DNA from 3 places in the Exiguobacterium sp. SH31 genome. Region 1 is predicted to be linked to each of the others. Evidence: riboswitches for the same ligand, from Rfam matches in the RefSeq annotation. Region 1 holds a riboswitch; each other region holds the start of a gene.
The links. A riboswitch is a leader RNA that binds a small molecule or an ion and turns the genes downstream of it on or off. The one in region 1 is predicted to bind thiamine pyrophosphate.

Region 1 (7,837 bases):
CCGCTCTTTTGGCAAGAAGAGTCGTTCACGCAATTCGTTGAGGAGATTGAGAAGCGCAAATACGGGACGAGTGCCCCCCCGACCGACGTCACATTGACGCAAGACGAGTTTCAATCGATTTACGACCGCCATGCCTACACGTCAGCGCTCATCGTCGAGCTCGACGAATGGGGAGTTCAAGTCGCACGCGACCCAATCGAGAACGTCATCATTGCCGGGAACGGCGTCAAGGAAGTGACGGCCGACTTGATCGTCTTTGAGATCGAAAACGGCTACGCCATCGTCTACGACCAAGACGGTGAGATTTTGAAAGCACCGGAGTCAATCGCCCAGCTGTTTTGGAACGAGACGGATTATGAAAACCTGCTCGAGAAGAATGAGTGATCACGTACCGCGACGTTTCAAGTCCCGATACTCGAGGAACAAGTTGAGCCATTGGGCCGGTTTATCGGCTGACTCGGACGGATCATACCGATAGTTGGTCACATATATATGCCACGACAGCGCCCGATATACGCAACCGAGCTCTTCAGCGATCAACAAATGGCGCCATAGCAAGTCCCGAGGCGCCACATCTTCCCACTCAGCCAAGTAGACGGTACGCATCTTCTGAATCTGTTCATACCAGGCGACTTCATCGTCTTCCGGCAACAAGTCGTAGAGCGCGTTCCAAAACACACGGACGCTGAAGAACGGATGGGTGACGGTCGCATCGCCCCAATCGAGAATACATAAGTCATCCGTCTGTTCGCGCCAAAAGATGTTGCCGCAATGTAAATCGCCGTGCTCGAGACTCATCGGCATACCCGTCGCGAGCTCGTCGCACATGGTGAGGAGTTCGTCTTGGAGCGCCAGCACCGCCTCTGCCTTATCTCGATCTAACCCCGTACATAACTCGGGTAAATACGTCCGTATCTCTTCTTTTAGACGAGCCGGACACCGGTCCGGGATGCCGTAGGCCAAAAGAGTATCCATGTAATTCGCTTCTTTTCTCTGTAGTTTCGCATATTGACGCACAGCCGCTTCGTACCGACTGTGCTTAGGGTATTCGCGAAGTGCATCCCCGCCGATGTCTCGCATAAGTAGCCAGTTGCGTGCCGCGTCAATGGCGATGACCTCCGGGACCAGTCCCGGATGCCGTTCGGCTAGATGCATCGACAGTTCGGCCTCGCCATCACTAATTGCTGTCACCGCCTTGGCGTAGTAACGGTCTGCTCCGTACTCTCCATACATCAAGTATGTCAAATCCGTATCTTTCACAACCCGCCACGTCACGCCTGGCACATGGCCATCGAGCCAGTGCTCGAACTGTTCACGGTAAGACTCGTCACGCCATGGGATCGCACTCCTCACTGACCTCACTTCCTTTCACCACACTTCGTTTAGGAGGAAATAATATGGACGTTGTCTATTATTCATACCCGGTTGATGCGTTACTCTATATGTATTTAGGTACGACGGCTGTCTTCAGCTTCATAATCGGTCTAGTCGTTCGCCGCGTGTCGAGGCGTCCAGATATCAGCTTTTGGACGACGATCGTGCTCAGCTTTGTCGGACTATGTCTTTCACTCGGCTGGTTCCGTAACGCCTCGGTCACCGTATTTATGGGTACACTCCCGTGGCTCATCAATCTCGTGTTTTCCCTGTTTTTATACGCCCTGTATAGCGGTATCATTTATTTCATCTTCCGACCGCGAAAAATTGAGGCAACAAAATAACGGTATGCTATACTCAAACCAATAAACGACCACTAGGGGAGCCTTCGGGCTGAGACGGCAACTGCCGGACCCTTCGAACCTGATCTGGCTCATACCAGCGTAGGGAAGTGGCTTGGATACGTCTGTCTGTCCACGCCACTTTTCCACTTGGAGAAGTGGCGTTTTCATTTTGAAAGGAGACACTTCATGCGTATTCAACAACTCACTTGGATGGCGATGCTCATCGCCATCGCCATCATCGGCTCCCTGTTCATCTCCATCCCGACCGGTGTCGCCCGGGCCTATCCGGTGCAACATATGGTGAACGTCATCGCCGCCGTCACCGTCAGTCCGATTGGTGCCGTCCTCGTCGCGTTCGTGACCGGACTCGTCCGTGTCATGACCGGGACCGGGTCGTTGCTCGCCTTCCCAGGTGGTATGATCGGCGCCTTGCTTGCCGGACTATTTTACGTGCGGACGAACCGGGTCGCTTTCGCTGCGCTCGGTGAAGTCATCGGGACGGGCGTCATTGCCTCGCTCATCGCCGTCCCGTACGCGAAAATCTTAATGGGTTCTGAGTTTGGGGCGCTGTTCTTCTTCCCGGCCTTCCTCGCCTCGAGCGTGACCGGAGCCATCCTCGGCTGGATCGTCTTGGCGCGGGTCAAACAGTTGCGTCCACTCACGGTGAAGCGATAATTGAACAACAACCACCAAAACAGGGACGGCCGACTTAGGAAGGCTGTCCCTGCTTCACGTGATACACCCAAATCTCTTCCCCGTTCGCTTCATCAATCAAGCCACTGTCCTCAAATCCGCCCTTCGCATAAAACCGTTTCGCTGGTTCGTTCGTCGGATGGAGACTGAGGATGATGTCATCGACATCAAATCGCTCTTGCATCCACTCAATCGCAAGTTGCAAAAATGTTGACCCGATGCCTTTCCCTTGCTCATCCATATCAATCATAAAGCGGTCGAGCCAGACGTAACGCTCCACCTTGTTCTCGGCCCCGACCATCATGAAGCCGACCGGTTGATTGTCTCGACAGAGCGCGTAGCACGTCCACGCGTACTTGACGTCGACGTCCATCTCGCGGAGCGATTCCGCGTTCGTTTCGATAAAGCGGGCCTGACCAGGTGCGACGGTCAAGGCGACGACCGCATCCAAGTTCGTCTCATCAATCGGTTGAATCGTCAACGCATCGGTAGCCATCGTTGTACCTCCTCCATGTCCTGCCCGCGTTTCGGCAAGATGTAGGCGCTGACCGACGAGTTATACAAATACACATAATCGGCTTCCTCGACGACTTCCTTGATGCCGCTCCATGAGACTTTCGTCTCCCCGAACGCATTTTTGTCACGAAGACCGTCTTCATCCAGATCCATCGTATGCGGGCCGATCATGCCTTCATTGCTTCGTTCTTGAATCATCCGCTTCGTTTGTTTTCGGATATGCCGTTCAAAATACTTCGGATAATACAGGAACCAGAGGAGGCTGATGACGCCATATACCCCAAACAGCCACCAGCTCGTATCTTGAAACAGTGTCGCGAACGTCAAAGCGCCACCACTTAAAATGATGACGGGCCCGATGATGCGCTGCAGGAATAGCATCCTCTTTCCTATCTTTGAACGTCTAATATGACTCAAGTTGAAGTGAATGTAGTCTTCTTCCGTCAATTCGTATTGGATTTCCATATGTATCCCTCCTCGGTGTCGTATACGTCTTCGTTCAAGAAAAGTTCCGCTTCAGGCTCCTATTCGCTAAAATAAAAGCAAAGGAGTGACACGATGAAACAAATCCACCATCTCTGTATCCAAACGCCCGACTATGCGGCGTCAAAGCAATTTTATGAAACGCTCGGTTTTGAGCTCGTCCAAGAGTCACCCAACTTCCATACCCGGGCGTTCAACAGTTGGCTCAAGCTCGGCGACTTCTATATCGAACTCCAGACGGCGAAGACCGACGAGACGTTATCGCCGTATTCGAAACATGCGGCCGGACCCGTTCACTTCGCCTTGTACGTCGATGACCTTGAAGCGGAAGTCCGTCGGCTCGAGGCGCTCGGTGTCACGTTCTTGCCGAAACATGGCGGCAACATCTACTTCGTCGTCGACGGACATTTGAGCAAACTAAAAGCCCCGGAAGGCACGATCATCGAGCTTCGGGACACGTTTTTGATCAAGTGAGGCGCTCGCCTCGCTTTTTTTCGTCCGCATCGCACACCCCCATGTTTCCCGCCACCTACGAACAGGTACATGAAAAAGAATACGACGTGTACGTACCGTTTGGAGGCTATTTATGAAATATCTTGATTATTGGAGTTATCTGTCACTATCACTTGCCAAACTATTTTTGTTCAGCGTCTTGACCGCGAGCGCGTTCAACGTTCATTTTTTACTCGTCAACATCGGGATGATTCTCATGATGACGAGCTGGGCGTTGCTCGTGAAGACGAAAACACGGCGCTGGATTTTATTCGCCTCGCTGTTTCTACACAGTACACTCCTCATCTCCGACGTCTGGTATTACCGCTATTTCGGCAATCTGTTGTCGGTCGCGCTTTTGTCAGACGTTGGTCAGATGGGCGACGTCGGCGGCGGCTTCCTGACGTTGATTCAACCGACCGACTTTCTATTGTTCGTGGACTTGGTGCTTTATACCGCTGTCCTCGTCTATATGAGAAAAAGACCTGCGCAAGGCACAGGAAAAAACCGCCGGATCGCCGCTGCCGGTTTTGTCGTCGGCTTGGCCGCCTTCGTCGTTCCGTTAACCGTCAGTCAGCCGAATGGTGACGAGCAAGCACCGATTTCGAACATGCGTGAATATTACGAGTACGGCTTTTGGGGGTATCACGGCCTCGACTTGTTCCGTGGCATCGGCGACCAACTCGGCTTCGGAGACGGCTTAACCGCACAAGAAGAGACGCGGCTCGGTACCTCGGCTCCAACCGACGTCGAGACAACGGCTGATACGAACGTCATCATGCTGCAGCTCGAGTCGTTCCAGACGTCGGTGATCGGCCAGACGATCAACGGACAGGAACTGACACCGAACTTGAACGCGCTTCGTGACGAGATGTTGTACTTCCCGAACTTCTATCATCAGACGCACGAAGGCCGGACGTCGGACGCAGAATTCACGGTCAACACCTCGCTCTATCCCGTCAAATCCGGTTCAGTGTACACCCAGTACGGTGACCATACGTTTGACGCCTTACCTGAACGTTTGCGCCAAGCCGGCTATGATACGGCCGCGATGCATGCGTTCGATAAAACGTTTTGGAACCGCGACAACGTCTACGACAATATCGGCTTCAATCATTTCTTCAGCAAAGACGATTACCCCGCTCAGGACGTGATCGGCATGGCACTTAACGACAAAGACTTCTTGACCACTTCCGTCGAAGCGATGGACACGTTAGCAGAACCGTTTTATGCGTTCATGGTCGCTTTGACGAGCCATACGCCGTACGACATTCCGGAAGAAGAGAAGCGTTTGGACTTGACCGGATATGACGATCCGCTGCTTCAAAACTATTACCATACCATCCATTACGTCGACGCGGCCGTCGGATTGATGGTCGATCAATTGAAGGCGAACGGGACGTGGAATAATTCGTTAGTCGTCTTTTATAGCGATCATGACAGCGGCCTGGCCTCAGCAGGTGACGAGATGGCCGAGCAAGAGAACGCCGATTCGGCCGTCGAACTGTTTCAGCTCGACCGTTCTGTTCCGCTCTACATCAAACCAGCCAACTTGAACGAAGGTCGAACGATCGAAGCGAGCGGCGGTCAAACGGACATCGCCCCGACCATCCTAGAGTTGCTCGGGATGGAGCCCGCCTACATGCTCGGCAGCCCGCTGCTCGACGACGAACCGAACTTGACCGTGTTCCGTAACGGGTCGTTCCGGTACGACACGCTCTACTATGTTCCCAACTTGACCGAGCCCATCGGAAACGGGACGTGTTACGCGGTCGAGACAGGAGACGAGCTACCGCTCAGTCAATGTGAGCCTTTCATCGACGAAGCGGCCGAACAGCTACGTCTGTCCGATACGATCATCGAGAAAGACGCACTCTCTAAAAAGAAACGCGAATAAAACCATGCCGCCCCGATTCGTTAAGGGCGGCATGATTCGTTTCAATATACTTTCCGCAACTCGGCCAGATCGATCTTCTTCATCGGCAAGAACGCTGCCGTTACCCGCGCCAACTGTTCCGGCGTGCCGGTCGTCAGCATCTCTTCCATCTCCCACGGCACGATTTGCCAGGAGACGCCGTAGCGGTCCTGTAGCCAACCGCATTGTTCGGCTTCAGGTACGGACGATAGTTCATCCCAATACGCATCGATTTGGTCTTGTGTCTCACAAAACGCGATCAGCGACTGCATCTCGTTGAAAGCGAACTGGTGATGCTCGGCACTGTCCATGACGACGAACTCACGTCCAGATAAGACGAAACGGGCGTAGTTCAACTTCCCTTCTAATTCTGGGCCATCGTCTTTATCGTAACGGATCAGCTGATCGTCGAGTACGTACGAGTCCGGGAACACTGTGACCCAATCGTCCATCGCCGCCTCGGCCCGGCCGAACGCCTCACCGACGAATAACAGACACGGCGTCACCGTCTGGATGTCCATGCCACCGTTGTGCATGATTTGCCAAGAGACGCCGTGCTTGTCTTTCAACCAGCCGTAACGTTCACTAAAGTCGTACGTGTCGAGCGGCGTGAGCACGTCAGCACCGTCTGATAACTTGTCCCACAGCGTATCGACTTCTTCTGACGTCGGGAGCGAGACCATATAGGAGAAGGACGGATTCCGCTCCTTCAAGTTACCGGCACCGAGCAGTTGAAAGAACTGACCAAAGAGTGAGACCGTGACGACCGTCGTCTCACCAGGCGGAGTGTCGATAAGTTTCGTCGTATAGTCGACGAATGAATCCGGAAATATCGAGGCGTACCAATCGGCAATCGCTTCGACGTCTTGCTCGAACCAAATACACGGAATAATCGGTTGCGTGATCATCGGACTGTCTCCTTTCAGACCTCTTGCAAACGGTACACGTCACGGACAGCGAGTAACGTCTCGGCAGCTTGCCGATACGCTTGGTAGTGGGCTGAGTTGATATGATGGTCGAGCGCCGTCTCGTCCCGATACTTTTCATAGAACACGAACGTACCCGGCGCATCGATCGACTCGTGTAACACGTAGGTGATGCACCCTTCTTCCTGCCGCGACGGCGGGATGACCTGATCGAGTGCTTGACGCAACTCACTCTCTTTGCCCGGGTGAGCCTTTAAAATAGCTGTGATCGTAATTTCCATTGATCGTTCCTCCTCATTTTAGGACTGACGCAAAACTTTTCCCGTTTTAGAAGAGATGTATACGCAAATGGACACGCCTATTTTCAAGGCGTGTCCATCATTTAGACGAGTTCGTTCGCAATCTCGTTCAATTCTGCAATTTGATCCTTTAACGAAGCCAACGCCTGTTGCTGCGACGTCGTCAACACATGCACGTCTTGACCGTTCTCTTCGAGAGCTGTCATCAGTGCTGACATTTGGCCCGTCACTTGATGGACTTTGTTCAGTTCTGATGCGACGACTTGGAGCTGGGTCGATGTCTCATCTACCGTGCTCGCTACCGTCCCTGTCGTTTGAATCATGGAGAGAATCGACGTCCCGCTCTTACGGACTTGTTCTTCCTGCGTCGACAAACGTTCTGTACTGCCATCGATTGCCCGTTCCGTCACTTGTACCTCTTGCATGACGAGTTGGATAATATCATTGATTTGAGATGAGGCTTGGGCGGTTTGAGCCGACAAATTTCGAATCTCGGACGCAACGACGGCAAACCCTTTCCCGTGCTCACCCGCTCGCGCCGCTTCAATTGAAGCATTGAGCGACAGGAGGTTCGTCTGAGATGAAATCTGCTGAATCGTCCCCGTGATGGTCCGTACTTCTTGGAAGCGCTCCGCCAACCCTTTAAACGCATGATTGACTTCACCGATACTTAAGTTCAGTTCAGCGAGCGACCGTTCTGTCGAGTCCATGTTTTCATGCGAGACGTGAGCGTCCTGCAAGACGCCACTTACTTGAGACGTTGTCTCCTGGAGCTGCTGCTGCATTCGTTCAAAC
Region 2 (7,837 bases), on a different contig from region 1:
ATCGGTCGCGCTGATCGTCATCCGGTTCATGTCCCATTTCCCTTTGACCGTCACCGTCGCACCAAGCGCCAGTTTGTCTTTATAGAAAGCGCGGTTGAACATCGTCACATGGACGACGTAGCGCTCTTCTAACAACAGCCGGAACTGAAGTCGATTTTTACCTTTACTATAATAGCGGACGAGCGGTTCCGCTTGAACGGTCCCACTCCATTTGACGAGGTCCCCGTGGACTGCCGTCGTCACGGTGCCGCTGTTATAATTTTCATAACGAAACGGGACGTGCTCTAGCACGTCCTCGATTCGTTCGAGACCCATCGTCTCTAGTTTTTTGGCCATCTCTGGCCCGACCCCTCGGAGCGTCGTCAACGCGTCACTGTTTGGCATTTTCTTTCTCTCCAAAAATATTGCGTTCGATCCGACGTGCTGTCGGTGTGTTGGCGAGTCCGCCCCGCGCCGTCTCTTTCAAGGCGGTCGGCATCATTTGACCAATCTCGTACATCGCCGAGATGACTTCATCGCACGGGATGCGGGACGTGATGCCGGCGAGCGCCATATCAGCCGCGACGACCGCGTTCGCCCCACCCATGGCGTTCCGTTTGACGCAAGGTACTTCGACGAGACCCGCTACCGGATCGCAGACGAGCCCGAGCATGTTTTTCAAGGCGATCGCAAACGCCGTCGCCGACTGTTCCGGCGTCCCGCCGGCCGCTTCGACAATGGCTGCTGCAGCCATACCGGTCGCGGAACCGACTTCGGCCTGACAGCCTCCGGCCGCACCCGAAATCGAGGCGTTGTTCGCAACGACGAATCCGAACGCGCCCGAGGTGAACAAATACCGAATCATCGCATCGCGGTCCATCTCGAGACGGTCCTTGACCGCAAATAGCGTCCCCGGTACGACCCCAGCGCTCCCCGCCGTCGGTGTCGCGCAAATCCGTCCCATCGCCGCATTCACTTCGTTCGTGCCGATTGCTTTGGCGACGGCATCTAAAATCAAGTCACCGGCAAGTGATTTGCCCGACCGGACATAGTCTTGCATGAGCACGGCGTCATTCCCAGTCAGCCCCGTCACAGACGTCACGCCTTGCATCGCCCGCTCGACCGCTTCTTCCATCACTTCAAGGTTACGTTCCATCATCGCCATGACCTCTTCTCGTGTCGAGCGTCTGACGTGGACTTCTTGCTCGATCATCACTTCAGAGATCGGGATGTTTCGTTCCGTTGCCGTCCGTACTAATTCTTCTACTGATTTAAACATAGTCGTTTCTCCTTATTCCCCAAAGATGGCTACCCGTTCGATTTGAGGTAACCGTTCCAGTTCCGCTAATACGTCTTTTGGCATCGGTTCATCCATTTCAATCGCCATCAAGGCTTGCTTGCCTTTTTCATGACGGCTCACTTCCATATGCCCGATGTTCAGTTCGTGCTTGGCGAGTATGCCCGTCACGGCCGCGATCGCCCCGAAGCGATCGTGATGCAAGACGACGAGTGCCGGTCCACCGCCGGAAAGCTTGAGCGGGAATCCGTTCAATTCGGTGATTTCAATCGTGCCACCGCCAATCGAGATCCCAACGATCTCAAACGTCCCCTCCGCGTCCTCGAGATGAACCCGGGCCGTGTTCGGATGATCCGTGAGCGCGTCGCTCGTCTCAAAGACGACTTTGATTCCCCGCTCTTTCGCGATGTCGAGCGCTTGCGGGATGCGAAGATCGAACGTATCGAATCCCATGATGCCTCCGACGATGGCGACGTCTGTCCCATGACCTCGATACGTGTCGGCGAACGACCCGTAAAACGTGATCCGCGCGAGGTCCGGCGTTCGGCCGAACAGTTTGCCGGCCATAAGACCGATGCGTGCGGCTCCGGCCGTATGCGAACTCGATGGTCCGACCATGACCGGTCCGATAATATCAAACACACTGCGATATTTCATCGCATTTCCCCCTTTCAAAAAAACCCTACCTTCATTATACAGAAGGCAGGGCTGAGATACAGCTTATTCCACACTAAAAATGTAGGAGTAGAGCGGTTGTTTACCGTCATGAACTTCGATTTCAATCTCATCGTTCTTCGATTCGATGTAAGCCGAGAGTGCTGCGACGTCTTCCGCCGACGAACCTTCGCCCGTCAAGATCGTGACAATCTCATCATCCGCGTCTACGAGTGCATCTACGAGCGCTTTTGCCGCTTCTAGACTCGATTTTGATGATGCGACGATTTTCTTCTCGGCAATCGCCATATGATCATCTTTACGAATCTCGACACCGTCGATACTCGTGTCACGGACAGCGTAAGTCACTTGTCCTGACTTGACTGTAGTTGCGGCCGTCTTCATGACCAGCTCGTTCGTCTCGACATCCGCTTCAGGATTGAACGCGATGGCAGCCGCTAGTCCTTGTGGTACCGTCTTCGTCGGAATGACCGAGACGCCGCAAGGTGCGACCGATGCCGCTTGCTCAGCGGCCATGATGATGTTCGAGTTGTTCGGGAAGATGAAGACGTGCTCGGCGTTCGCCGCTTCAATCGCTTTGACGATGTCTTCCGTCGACGGGTTCATCGTCTGCCCGCCTTCGATGACATGTGCGGCACCGAGCGAACGGAACAGTTCACTGACACCTTCACCCATGGCGACAGTGACGATCGCGTAAGGCACTTTCGCTTTGACGGCAGTCGCCTGAACGCCGTGCTGGTTGGCACCGTGCTCTTCTTCAAGAATCGTCGAATGCTGTTGACGCATGTTCTCGATCTTGACCGCGACAAGCTCACCAAAACGTTGTCCTTTCGTGATGACGTCGCCCGGCGTCTCGACGTGAACGTGGACTTTGAGCAACTCTTCGTCGGCGACGACAAGGAGCGAGTCGCCGAGTTCAGACAGCTCGTTACGGAACACGTCCTCATCGAACGGAGTCTGTTTCAACTTTTCGTCTTGGAAACGGACCATGATCTCCGTGCAATATCCAAATTCGATATCTTCCGTCGACATGAAACCTTGCGCAGCATGGTGTTCTGCCTCAACGAGGGCATCCATGACCGGTGCGTGCGGCTTCTCGAGCTCTTTCCCTTCAAGGCTCGCGAGGAACCCTTCATAGATGACGAGGAGACCTTGACCGCCTGAGTCGACGACACCGACTTCTTTTAAGACCGGCAACAAATCAGGTGTCCGCTCGAGCGAAGCTTTCGCTTCCGTGATCACTTGCTCCATGAACTCATTGAAATCGCTCGTCGACTCAGAAGCACGGAGCGCTTCGTCGGCCGCTTCACGAGCAACCGTCAAAATCGTTCCTTCAACCGGTTTCATAACCGCCTTGTATGCCGTGTCAACGCCACGTTTGAGTGCCTCGGCAAAGTCGAGTGTCGACAATTCTGTCTTTCCTTCGATCGATTTACCGAAACCACGGAATAATTGGCTCAAAATAACACCCGAATTCCCACGGGCCCCCATAAGTAGGCCGCGGGCAAATTTCGATGACACGTCAGCGATGTTCGCTGTGTCGAGTGCGGCCACTTCCTTCGCACCTGAAGTCATCGTCAAATTCATGTTCGTTCCCGTGTCGCCGTCTGGGACCGGGAAGACGTTAAGCGAATCCACGTAATCTGCATTTTGGCTCAAGTTGGCTGCACCGTTTGCGACCATTTGCGCAAACACCAATCCATCTAAACGTTTTAACCCCACACCAAATCCTCCTTCGTTCTCGTCAGTCATTCGTCAGACGAACGCCTTGTACGAATATATTTACCGACGAAACGTTTAATCCTAAAGTTTCACCGAGCGTGTATTTCACACGACTTTGCACGTTGTACGCGACTTCTGACACTTTCGTCCCGTAGCTCACGATGATGTGCATATCGATATGTACGTCTTCTCCATCTTGACGTACGACAACGCCACGCGCATAGTTCTCACGTTTGAGCAGTTCTGCGATCCCGTCTTTCAGTTGAGCTTGTGACGCCATTCCTACGACGCCGAAGCATTCCATCGCCGCACCGCCCGCGAGTGTCGCGACCACGTCGTTCGTGATATCAATATTGCCATATGTTGTCTTCATTTCAATTGCCATATGGAGTAGCCTCCTTTATTCGGAATGATTCCTACAGTATATTCTACAATAAGTACCTAGTTATTAAAAGGACATGCCCCTAAACTCGGTCAATTGTAACCGCAACCCTCATTCATTATTAAAATCCTCATCCGTAATGTCAAGTTTTTTTCTTGTCATCCGGTTATTTTCTAGTTGCATCGTGAAAAAACCCATGCTAATATAAACGAGTGTCTATTAGGACGAACCCACATAAAAAAGGAGGGGAAACGCATGGCACGTAAATGCTACGTAACAGGTAAGTCACCTAAGTCAGGTAACAACCGTTCGCACGCACTCAACAAGACAAAACGTACTTGGGGTGTAAACGTACAAAAAGTTCGCATTCTCGTTGACGGTAAACCTAAACGAGTTTGGGTTTCAGCTCGCGCTCTTAAATCAGGTCTCGTTGAACGCGTATAATTACCATACACGAACGAAATAAATCCCAGCGGCATACGCCGATGGGATTTTTTTGTTTACTTCTTTATATACATAATCAAGACGTTGCCACTGTGAACGAGCAAGTCCGCCTCTTCTGCCGACCACTCGTTTGAAATCGTCAGCGCCTCATAGCTGACGACGTCATGGTTCTCGAGCGGGTACTTGACGCCACGAATCGAGACCGAGGCCCGTTTCCAAGGTACGAGCGACAAGTAATGGTCAGGACGACGCGGGAGACGATAGTCCCCTTTTCCGACGAGACGGACTTCTTGCCCGTCTGCGAACAACCGCATCTCGGGGTACGCCTCGAGCAGACCGACGTTGCTGAGCGTCATATCGAGCCTGCCCCCGAGTGCACCGTACACGTCGATCACGTCCGCCCCTTTCCCTCGTGCCGCCTCGAGGGCGATCTCAAGGTCGGTCACGTCTTTTTCAGACGGATAACGGACAGCTTCCTCCGGCACGGTGCCTGTGAACGAATCAAAGTCACCGACGAGCAGGTCCGGCTTCATCCCACGGTCGAGCAGCGTATGATAGCCGCCGTCGACACCGATGACGTAATCGGCGTTCCGAGGAAGATCAGGGACCGCTTCCGGGCTCGCAGCCACAATCAAGACGCGCATTATCTGATGTCCCGTGTCGCGAGCGTCGCGAAGCGCGGCGCCGACGTGAACAAGAGCACGATCACGACCGCCGAGACGAGGAACGACGGCAACATATACGTCAAGTTATAGCCGAGCGAGTACAAGACGACCGGTCCTTCCGCATACTCGGCGAAGAAGACGATGCCGGAGACGACGTGCGCAACGTAGCGGAGCGCCGAGCCGATCAACGCCCCGAGAATCAAATAGAACGTGAGCGTTTTCTTGGCGCCGTCTTTTGCCGACTGTTTGACTTGACCGGCGAAGATGCCGGCGACTCCGACGAGGCCGTAGGCGACCGTATAGTCGAGTAAAAATTGGACCGGCGTGAAGATATAGGCCCCAAATAACAGTTGTAGCGTCCCGACGAGCGCGCCCGTCGCGAGTCCGCCTCTCAATCCGTGCCGATACGCCATCACGAGAATCGGTAGCATCGCCAAGCTGACTGCTCCGCCTTGCGGCAACCGATATGGGATGAGCATGTCAAAGATCAGTCCGAGTGAGGCGAACAGCGAGATTTCAATGAGCGCCTGTAGTTTTAAACGTTGTTTCATCTTATTCCCTCCTTGATATGAGTGAACGACAAAAAGCAGCATGACGTAAACGCCATGCTGCTATCGTGTAGCAACGTGCATTTTCGCCACATCCCTACGTCCGTGTGAACGGAACAGGTTCAAAGGGTTAGCTCATGCCTCTCAGCCACAGATGTGACACCCCTTGCGACAATATTTGTTGTTCTATAGATGATTATACACGAGACGCGTTGCGAATGCTATCGATTGCGTCTTTATAGCTCGGTTCGTTATAGATGGCTGAACCGGCAACGAGGACGTCGGCACCTGCGTCGATACAAAGTTTTGCCGTCGCAGGATTTACCCCGCCATCGATTTCGATCTCGAAGTCGAGACGACGCGCTTGGCGCATCTCGCTGAGCGCCGCGATCTTCGGGACGACCGCTTCGATGAACGCTTGGCCGCCAAAGCCAGGGTTCACGGTCATGAGCAACACCATATCGACATCACCGAGCACGTGCTCGATTGACGACAACGGTGTATGCGGGTTCAAGACGACACCGCACTTGGCGCCGGCTCCTTTGATTTGTTGCAATACGCGATGCAAATGGTTTGTCGCCTCGACATGGACCGTGACGATATCGGCGCCTGCTTGAACGAAATCCTCGACGAACCGTTCCGGTTGGTCGATCATCAAATGGACGTCTAATACCATGTCCGACTTGTCACGCAAACTTTTGAGTACCGGCAGTCCAATCGAGATGTTCGGCACGAACTGACCGTCCATGACGTCAAAATGAATGTAATCGGCCCCTGCTTCTTGGACCGCTTTGACCTCTGCCTCAAGGTTGGCAAAATCGGCCGACAGGATCGATGGTGCGATTTTAATCATGTTAGTACCTCCGTTGTCTATCTTTTAATTCCTCCATAAACGTAACATAGTTCGCATAGCGGGTGGAAGCGATTTCTCCGGCCTCGACCGCCGCTTTGACGGCACAACCTGGCTCGTTCAAATGGGCGCAACCACGGAATTTACAGTCATCGTGCCGCAAGACGAATTCAGGGAAACACCAACGCATCTCCTCGACTTCAAGTTCTTCCGGGAACTCAAGACTCGAGAATCCAGGTGTATCGGCGACGAACCCGTCCGCGAGTGTGATGAGCGTGACGTGACGCGTCGTATGCTTCCCGCGGCCAAGCGCTTTCGAAATCTTACCAGTCGCGAGTTCAAGCTCCGGTGCGACCGCGTTCAGCAACGAACTCTTCCCGACGCCGGTCTGTCCGGCGAATACGCTCGTCTTGTCTTTGAACGCGCTGCGGATGAGCTCGATCCCAGCTCCGTCTTCGGTCGACGTCTCAATGACTTGATAGCCGATCGAACGGTATAGCGCTGCCGCCGCACTAATTTTTTCCTTTTCAGCTTCTAGCAACAAGTCCATCTTCGTCAACACGATGATCGGGTGAACTTGCTTCGATTCGATCAAAATGAGAAAGCGGTCAAGCAAATGAAACGAGAATGCCGGCTCTTTCACGGAAAAGAGCAGAAACGCCTGATCGATGTTGGCGATCGGCGGGCGGACGAGATGGTTCGACCGCTCATCGACAGCCATGATGTAGCCGGTCCCGTCCCCTTGGTCTTGAATATCGACGTCGTCCCCGACGACGGGCGAAATGTTTCGGTTCCGGAAGTTTCCCCGGGCGCGACATCTGATTTCAACTTTCGTTTCGGTCATGACATCATAAAACCCACCTTGCAAGCGAATAATCGTTCCTTTCATCCTGTTTCCTCCTTAGAAAAGAGGTGACGCGCACGCCACCTCTTCATTGTGAATCTTTTGCTTGTGCGTATGTCACCGTATCGGTCCGAACGACTTCACCCTCGACTTCAATCGTCGCGGTACCGACTTCGTCCGGAGCAATGACGAGCGTATAGGAATACGTCGTCGTTTCTGTGATCATATCACGCAACACTTCGATCTCACCACGGGCATCGACGGTACGAATGACGACTTCGACCGGTTCCGCCTCGTCACCCTCTGCCGGCGGTTCGATTTCGACGTCCACTTCCCGCTCGATCGAGATGTCGGTCGGCTCGACTCCTTGTGAGACGATGACCGTCAGTTCCGTTCCCGGATCGACCGCCGTCCCTGACGTCGGCAGTTGA
Region 3 (7,837 bases), on a different contig from region 1:
TGAACATCGATGAGCGATTGATTGACGGGGCAGGTTTTTCACGGACGGACGAGAAGTTGGTGGAGCTGTCTAACGGCTGCATCTGCTGCACGTTGCGAGAAGATTTACTCGAGGCGGTCAGCGAGATTGCGAACGACCGACAGCTCGACGGCATCATCATCGAGTCGTCTGGTATCTCGGAACCGATCCCGGTCGCGCAGACGTTTACATATGCGGATGACGCCTTGGGTATCGACTTGACGAGCCGTGTGTATGTTGACGCGATGGTGACGGTCGTCGACGCATATCGATTTTTAAAAGACTTCAACTCGGGCGAATCGCTGCATGAACGGAAACAGGCTGTCGACACGGGTGATGTCCGGGAAGTCGTCGACTTGCTCGTCGATCAAGTCGAGTTTGCCGACATCATCGTCCTCAACAAGGCGGACCGGGTCACGGAACCGGAACTGTACGAGATCGAAAGTCTGTTGCGCGCGTTAAACCCGGCGGCGCGACTTCTGACAAGTACTTACGGCAACGTGCCGTTGTCCGACCTGTTAGACGTGAACTTGTTCGACTTCGACCAGGCGATGCATGCCGCCGGATGGATCCAAGAGCTCGAGACAGACGACCATACCCCTGAAACCGAAGAGTACGGCATCAGTTCGTTCGTCTATCGCCGCCGCCGTCCGTTCCACCCGGAGCGTTTACATGCGTGGATCGAACAGTTCCCGGAAGAAGTTGTCCGGGCGAAAGGTTTTTTATGGATCGCTTCTCGGAATGACATCGCGTGCTTGTTCTCCCAAGCGGGGTACGCGTCGACGCTCGAACATGCCGGGCGTTGGCTCGCGACGCTTCCTGACGCGGAACGAAAGCAGATGTTCGCCGCCGAACCAGAGCTTGAGGCCGATTACATCGAGCCGTACGGCGACCGCCAGACGGAGCTCGTCTTGATCGGTCACCGAATGGACCGAGTGCGCGTCGAGCTCGAACTTGACGCCTGTCTACTGTCAGACGAAGAGATGGCGTCAGACTGGACAACGTTACGGGATACGCTTCCAGGAAACGGAATCGCGACGTTTTCATGATTTAACCGTTTACAATTCAGAATCGAACGGCTATACTTTTGCTTGCATGAACAACCGCATACATTGGACTACACTAGGGGTGCTTCGGCTGAGATGTGAGCATGGCTCCAATCCCTTATAACTCGATCCAGGTAATACTGGCGTGAGGAAGTGTGGCACTTTTTCTGATGAATTGATGATTGGATAAGTGGCCGCATTCTCATGGATGCGGCTTTTTTGTGTAACCAAATAAGGGGGGAATCATCATGAATCAACAATGTGGAACGAGCCCGATCGTCGGGTTCCGCTTTACGCTAAGCCCGATGACGTCAGAGTTCATACCGGTCATCAAAGGAGCACTCAAAGAAACTGATTTAAGCAACGTTTGGAGGCACACGGACGATGTATCGACCGTGATTCGCGGTCGGGCCGAGCACGTGTTTGACGTCGCGAAAGCAGTCTTGTCACACGCCACGAGAACAGGGGCGCATGTGTCGATGAGCGGGACGTTCTCGGCCGGCTGTCCGGGCGACACGGTCGGGGACAATCTGCTCGACGTTTCGAGTGAGCCGGTGAACGGGCGAGCGGCTGCCCAATACGTTTCATCACAGTTCGCACTCTACCCGCTCGGTGATGACGATTACATGGACATTATCTATGAAGAGGTCGATTTCGCGAAAGCACGGGGCGTCTTTAATGACACGATGCATTATGCTTCAGGGATCCACGGAGATATCGAGACGGTGTTCGCGTTTTATGAGGCGACGTTCAACCGCGTCCGCGAGAAGACGAGCCACGTCGTCATGACGGTCACGTTCAGTGTGAACAGTCCGTCGCACGAGGGACAACGTTGATGCTTAACTCATGGAAGTTGAAAGAAATCGTTTTGTTGTCGATTTTATCGGTCGTCTTTGCCGTCGTCTATTTGGCGTTCTTCCATGTGGGGAACTTGTGGGCCGGCTTGATTGGGCCGATCGCCTATGAATGGATTTTTGGGATTTGGTTCATCGTCTCGATTATTACCGCCTACATCATTCGAAAGCCAGGCGCCGCCTTTTTGTTGGAAGTGCTCGCAGCGTCGATCGAGATGATGATCGGCAATGCGATCGGTCCGCGCATCATCCTCGTCGGCATCATTCAAGGACTCGGCGCCGAAGCGGCGTTCGCACTAACCGGGTATAAGCGGTATGACTTGTGGGTGCTCATGCTCGCCGGATTCGGTGCGGCAGTGACGAGTTTCGCATATACGTACGTCATGGGAGGTCTCAGTGCGCTCAGTCCGACGTACGTGGCTTTGATGTTCGCACTACGGGCGACGAGCGGGATGCTCATCGCAGGGATCGGCGGGAAGATTTTGAGCGACTTGTTGCTTCGAACGGGTGCGCTAGAAGGATATGCCGTCACCCGGCAGAGGAAGGCACATGGTTGAGACCGAGCGTCTGGCGTTTCGTTTCCCGGGGGAAGGACGCGACGTATTGACGGATATCACACTTCGTCTTAAGGACGGCAGGACGCTCATCACCGGGGCGAGCGGGTCGGGGAAGTCGACTTTGTTCGCCTTGTTCAATCGGCTCTACCCGGACAACTGTGATGGGGTTGTGACGGGGCGATTGCATCTATTCGGTCGGTCCTATGCCACGTATCGGCCTGGTGAGGTGAATCGCCGCGTCGGGACGGTGTTTCAAGACCCGGACAGCCAGTTCGTCATGCAGACGGTCGAAGAAGAATTGATTTTCACGCTCGAAAACTTTTCGGTCGCCCGAAGCGAGATGATGGACCGTGTCTCAGCGATTTTGCACGAGTTACACTTGTCCGATTATCGCCACCGCACCATCCATGATTTATCAGGGGGCGAGAAGCAACAGATCGCCGTTGCCTGTGCCTTGATCGGATGTCCGGAATGGCTCTTACTCGACGAGCCGCTCTCACACCTCGACCCGGCGACGGCACGTCGGTTCGTTCGCTGGCTCGATAAGTCCGCACGGAACGTCAATATCGTCGTCATCGAGCATCGTCCGTACATGTGGGGCGACTTCTTTGACCGGCACCTGGAACTCGTGAACGGAAGGATCGCAGGCGATGGATCGTTCGTCGTTCAACCGGATTATACATTTACGCCGATTGAAACGACACGGGGCACAAACACATTATTTCAGATACCGAAAGTGAATCACAAAAAGTTTCAACTTGCAGCGAGCAAAATCGCAGTGGCCCCGGGGGATGTGATCGCCATCCTCGGTCGGAACGGCAGCGGCAAATCGACGTGGCTAAAAAGCCTGGCGCGGCATCACCGTGAAGTCGGGCTCGTCCCGCAATCCCCGGCGCATTTGTTTGTGACGAGTGACGTGTCGCGGGAACTAGCGTATGGACATAACCGTTCAATCGAGGACATGTTGGCACGCCTCGGGCTTGAACGTCTGCGTGACGCCCATCCACTCTCACTCAGTCACGGTCAAAAACGGAGACTCGCCATCGGGGTGATGCTTCTGTCGGGTAAACAACTGCTCGCGTTTGATGAACCGACGGCCGGTCAAGACGAGGCATCACTTCGAGCGCTCCATGCATTGATGGCTGAACGAGTCCGTGCGGGGCAGACGGTCTTGTTCGTAACGCACGATCTCAGTTTCGCCCGTGCCGCGAGCACGTATTATTTGATGGGTGACGGGAACTTGAGTGGGCCGTACGATGCGTCGATTTGGGACGACTCGGACTTATTGCGGGCCCACGGACTGTTGACGGAGGCGTTCTGATGACGTTTCACGAGATGAACCCGACAATCAAGTTCTTGACCGTGACGTGTCTCATGTTCGGTCTCGCCTTCATGTACAACCCGTGGACTCCGCTCGTCGTCTTCTTCGGCACACTCGTCCTCCAATTCATCTTTTCCGACGTGAGCTGGAAGCGATGGGGACTGTTCATGATCCCATTTTTACTGACCGCGCTCGGGACGCTTTGGACGACGCTCGTCTTCGGCAGAGAGGCGAGCGGGCAAGTCGTGTTCTCGCTCTTCGGCAATGATGTCACCGAGGAGAACGTGTTGTTGGCGGCGACACTTTCGCTTCGGGTCCTCGCCTTCACGGTCCTGTCGCTTCTGTTCACGCTGACGACGGACCCGAAGCGGTTCGTCTACAGTCTGATGCAGCAGGCGAGATTGTCCCCTAACATCGCCTATAGCGTCTTCGTCGGCTTTCGCTTTTTCCCGATTTTAAAGATCGAACTGATGCAGCTCTATGAAACGCATGCCTTACGTGGCGTGCGCCTCGACACCCGGATCGATCACGTGCGACACATCCCGAAACTCCTAATCCCGCTTCTTGCCGGCGCTATCCGTCAAGCCGAGCGGATCGCGTTCTCGATGGAGGCTCGGGGATTTACGGGTGAACATCGTTCTACGTACGAGGTGATTCCGGTCACGCGAAACGATTTTCTGTTGGCGTCACTCTTGTTCACGCTGTTCGGAGTAAGTGTATGGATCGGCGTGCGATAAAAAACAGGACGACTCATTTCGAGTCGTCCTCAGGCTGTTGACGAACCAAATCGCCCATCGCGATTTGGTTCGTCTCTTTTTGTGTTCATCGAGCTCGAGGCGCTCTGCCCGGCATAAAATTGAAGAAATGCTATGTAGACGGTCTTTTTCGGCCAACAGGTTGGCCAATTTCTTCATGTTTTGTGCGGTGGCTGCCACCAGGTTGGCGCACTGGACCTTCTCGGTTCCCCGGTAGAACGTGAAGCGGAGCCCGTGAAGCTCTTTCGCATCGGCGAACGAGCGCTCCACGGTCTGCGGCCGGAGACGATAGAGGTATCGTCCGGATTCGGACAGACGGTTCCGGTTCACCAATTCGCGATAGGTTTCATCAAGATGACGGGTGATGACGCGCCGGTGGGCACGATTGGACGTACACTTCTCGAGAAGCGGGCAGTTCTTACAGACGGCGGGGTCGGAGGCGTAGTGGTGATACCCGTGTCGGTCTGTCGTTCGATAGGTGAGACGCTGTTTCGCCGGGCAGACATAGACGTCTTCTTCTGATACATATTTGAAGCTCGTCCTCCGAAACATCCCCTTCTTCCCGCCGAAGCGGCGCCAGGCGATGACGCCGAAGACGCCGCGCTCGATGAGCGCCTTCGCAATCTCTGTCGTGAAGTACCCCACATCGAGGGCGACTGCCTCTAGCGGATAGCCGAATCGGCCGAGGATATGCTCGAGACGGGCGAGGTAGACGGTGCTGTCTGACACGTTCCCGGGCGTGACGTGCACATCGACGATGAAGTTGTGTTTGGCGTCGACCGTCCGGTGCGCCAGCCAGAAAAAGCCTTCCGGCTTCTGGTCACGATACATATAGCCCGCATCCGGGTCGGTCCGGCTCACCTTGATGAACCGGCTCTCCCTTTTCGGTGAGGCGGGCTTCAGCGCTTTTTTCCACGGTCCGACCGTTCTTCGTTCACCCGGTCTAGGAGCTCGCCCTCAATCGCGTTCACAACGCGCTCGACCTCGACCTTGTCGAACTTCTTCTTGTTCGCGTTGGCACGGATGTGGGTCGAGTCGGTGATCAGGATTCGCCCCGACACGAAGCCGTGGGCTTCGGCCTGACCCAAGATGTCCTCGAAGATCTGTTGGAAGACGTCCTTCCCTTTGAAGCGGCGCCGATAGGCCTGGCTGATCGTCGAATGGTCGGGTACCTTCTCATCAATCCCGAGCCCGAGGAACCAGCGGTAGGCGAGGTTCGTCTGGACCTCTTTAACCGTCTGGCGGACGGAACGGATGTTGAACAGCGGGCCGAGGAGGATGATCTTGATGATAATCTCGGGGTCGATGCCGGGCTGTCCGGTGTTCGAGTACAGCGGCGCGCAAAGGCGGTGCACGATCGAGAAATCGATGTGGCGGTCGATCTTTCGGACGAGGTGGTCTTGCGGGACCATTTGGTCCAGGGTGGTCTTCGTCTGAATCGGTTCATGTCTCTTCTCCGGGTGGGCACGGTACATATGGGGTTCCTCCCTAGTCAGCGGACGGGTTCGGCGTTTATCTGCCTTTTCCCGTTTTTACCGGTTCGAAGAACATGTCCGAGGCTTTTTCTTCGGCCATCGAGGCCTCAGAAAAAGACAAACGGCCGCCAGATGGCGACCGTTTGCGTTGCTCGTCCGACGGCGCCCCGACTCCTGCAGGAAAGCAATCCAACGGAGACCCAGCAGCGACATAAGTCGCGATGCGGCTCCGGGATTGCCTGTGGAAAGCGTGGGCGCCGGAAGGACGAGCGATTCTATTGATGTTAGTCAACAAGCTGAGGACGACTCATTTCGAGTCGTCCTGTTTTGTCTCTTTCAAGATCTTAAATTTCGGTTTGATCGATTCGTTATTGAACGCTTCGAGTACCGTATTTTCATTGGCCATGCGAATTTGTTGCGGTTCGCCTTTTGACGTCGTACCGATACAATACATACTCGCCTCGTGCTCGGCGAATAACGTCTTGTACAGCGTGGAATGGTGCATGAGGCGCCCAGGCGAACCCCAACCGACGATGATCATGCCGCCGCTCGTCTCGACCTCGTCGAGCGTCTCTTCCACGTAATGAAAGTTCACTTCGTCGAGTTGAGACTCGACGTAGGGTAGGTTGTCATTGATGGCGAGCGTCGGGACGAGACTGATGACGCGCATCTCGCGGATCGGTTTGTCCAAATGGTTCCGCATGAGCATGTAGGCGCGTTGAGTCGTCGTACCAGATAAAAATGCATCGCTCATCCGTGGAGAATAGATGATGACGGCACAGATCACCCCATCGACGACATCGGTGAATTCATACGTTCGCATGTAACGCTTTGTCTTGCCTTCGTTAAATATCGATTTGACTCGAATCGTCACTTCCTCGATATGCGTGTTCATGTTGTTTCCTCACTTTAACCAAGTAGTGCCGGGTCATGCCCAGCCTGCGAACCAATCGAGATACCGGATCGTATACCGGGCGACCTGCTGCGTTGTCGTCGTCGCGTCACCAGGCAGTAAAGACAGTTCGTCCTGGTACTGTTCATAAAAGGACATGACGTCTGACACGTACTGGTCACTCCGGTTATATTCAAAGATGGCGTTTTGAATCGATTCGACTGAATCATTTGTCTGCCCGCCGTGCTCGCTCAAATAGTAAGCGGCGGCATGGGCCGAGTCGACCAAACTGTGAGGATCGGCCTTGCCGTCATCATCCCCGTCTCTGCCTAAGCCGCCATATTGCTCAATCAGTGTTAAATCCGTCAGATCGACTTCGTCTTCCGGGACATCACCTTTTTGGTCGTCGGTATCGTACTGCCAACCGAGCCACGTCCGCGGCATGAATTGGAACGGTCCGATCGCGCCGACCGAAGAGCGCATCGATGAACTGTGCGAGAAGATCGTCTCGACGCGGTGGACGGCGGCGAGTAGCCGCCAATCGACGTCATAGGTGGCCGCGGCTTCCTTGTAGACGTCTTGGTGGACCGCCGGGATACCGTGGTCACCGTAGTAGGCCCGGTAGAGGGCGTTGTTCACTTTATCATGTTGACCAAACCAGCCGATTGCGCCGAGGCACAGCACGATCACAAGCATTACGCCGGTCAGTCGCAGCATCATTCGTTTCAAGATTCCGCCTCCTAGCTTTCTAGACAATACCCGAATAGTGTAGCATATAGCTAACAGGAAGGACAGGAGAGGATATAGATGCTTGAACAGGTCGTCTTTACGATTATTCTTGCGTATTTATTGATCGTACAACTATTCAACGCCCGGCTCGTGAAGCCGATGATCGAGGCGCTCGGGAGAACCCGTGTCT

Region 2: another riboswitch for thiamine pyrophosphate. It lies ahead of thiT (energy-coupled thiamine transporter ThiT); the one in region 1 lies ahead of thiW (energy coupling factor transporter S component ThiW).
Region 3: another riboswitch for thiamine pyrophosphate. It lies ahead of A6395_RS01475 (YkoF family thiamine/hydroxymethylpyrimidine-binding protein); the one in region 1 lies ahead of thiW (energy coupling factor transporter S component ThiW).

What each region holds. Positions count from the first base shown of each region.
Region 1 is NZ_LYTG01000044.1:76,088-83,924, forward strand. It holds gene A6395_RS07465 (hypothetical protein) at 1-384, shown strand, start outside; gene A6395_RS07470 (phosphotransferase family protein) at 385-1,353, opposite strand; gene A6395_RS07475 (hypothetical protein) at 1,398-1,718, shown strand; TPP riboswitch at 1,743-1,841, shown strand; gene thiW (energy coupling factor transporter S component ThiW) at 1,905-2,393, shown strand; gene A6395_RS07485 (GNAT family N-acetyltransferase) at 2,428-2,907, opposite strand; gene A6395_RS07490 (YcxB family protein) at 2,889-3,392, opposite strand; gene A6395_RS07495 (VOC family protein) at 3,486-3,884, shown strand; gene A6395_RS07500 (LTA synthase family protein) at 3,997-5,799, shown strand; gene A6395_RS07505 (VOC family protein) at 5,841-6,725, opposite strand; gene A6395_RS07510 (putative quinol monooxygenase) at 6,740-7,024, opposite strand; gene A6395_RS07515 (methyl-accepting chemotaxis protein) at 7,126-7,837, opposite strand, start outside.
Region 2 is NZ_LYTG01000104.1:44,136-51,972, reverse strand. It holds partial or broken gene A6395_RS14485 (ATP-dependent DNA helicase RecG) at 1-384, opposite strand, end outside; gene sdaAA (L-serine ammonia-lyase, iron-sulfur-dependent, subunit alpha) at 371-1,258, opposite strand; gene sdaAB (L-serine ammonia-lyase, iron-sulfur-dependent subunit beta) at 1,271-1,933, opposite strand; gene A6395_RS14470 (DAK2 domain-containing protein) at 1,997-3,673, opposite strand; gene A6395_RS14465 (Asp23/Gls24 family envelope stress response protein) at 3,696-4,058, opposite strand; gene rpmB (50S ribosomal protein L28) at 4,311-4,499, shown strand; gene A6395_RS14460 (thiamine diphosphokinase) at 4,556-5,143, opposite strand; gene thiT (energy-coupled thiamine transporter ThiT) at 5,143-5,715, opposite strand; TPP riboswitch at 5,790-5,889, opposite strand; gene rpe (ribulose-phosphate 3-epimerase) at 5,909-6,565, opposite strand; gene rsgA (ribosome small subunit-dependent GTPase A) at 6,567-7,451, opposite strand; gene pknB (Stk1 family PASTA domain-containing Ser/Thr kinase) at 7,495-7,837, opposite strand, start outside.
Region 3 is NZ_LYTG01000009.1:9,039-16,875, reverse strand. It holds gene A6395_RS01480 (GTP-binding protein) at 1-1,067, shown strand, start outside; TPP riboswitch at 1,133-1,233, shown strand; gene A6395_RS01475 (YkoF family thiamine/hydroxymethylpyrimidine-binding protein) at 1,313-1,900, shown strand; gene A6395_RS01470 (ECF transporter S component) at 1,900-2,475, shown strand; gene A6395_RS01465 (ABC transporter ATP-binding protein) at 2,468-3,796, shown strand; gene A6395_RS01460 (energy-coupling factor transporter transmembrane component T family protein) at 3,796-4,533, shown strand; partial or broken gene A6395_RS15640 (IS1182 family transposase) at 4,687-6,026, opposite strand; gene A6395_RS01445 (DUF1643 domain-containing protein) at 6,334-6,921, opposite strand; gene A6395_RS01440 (lysozyme family protein) at 6,955-7,638, opposite strand; gene A6395_RS01435 (CPBP family intramembrane glutamic endopeptidase) at 7,726-7,837, shown strand, end outside.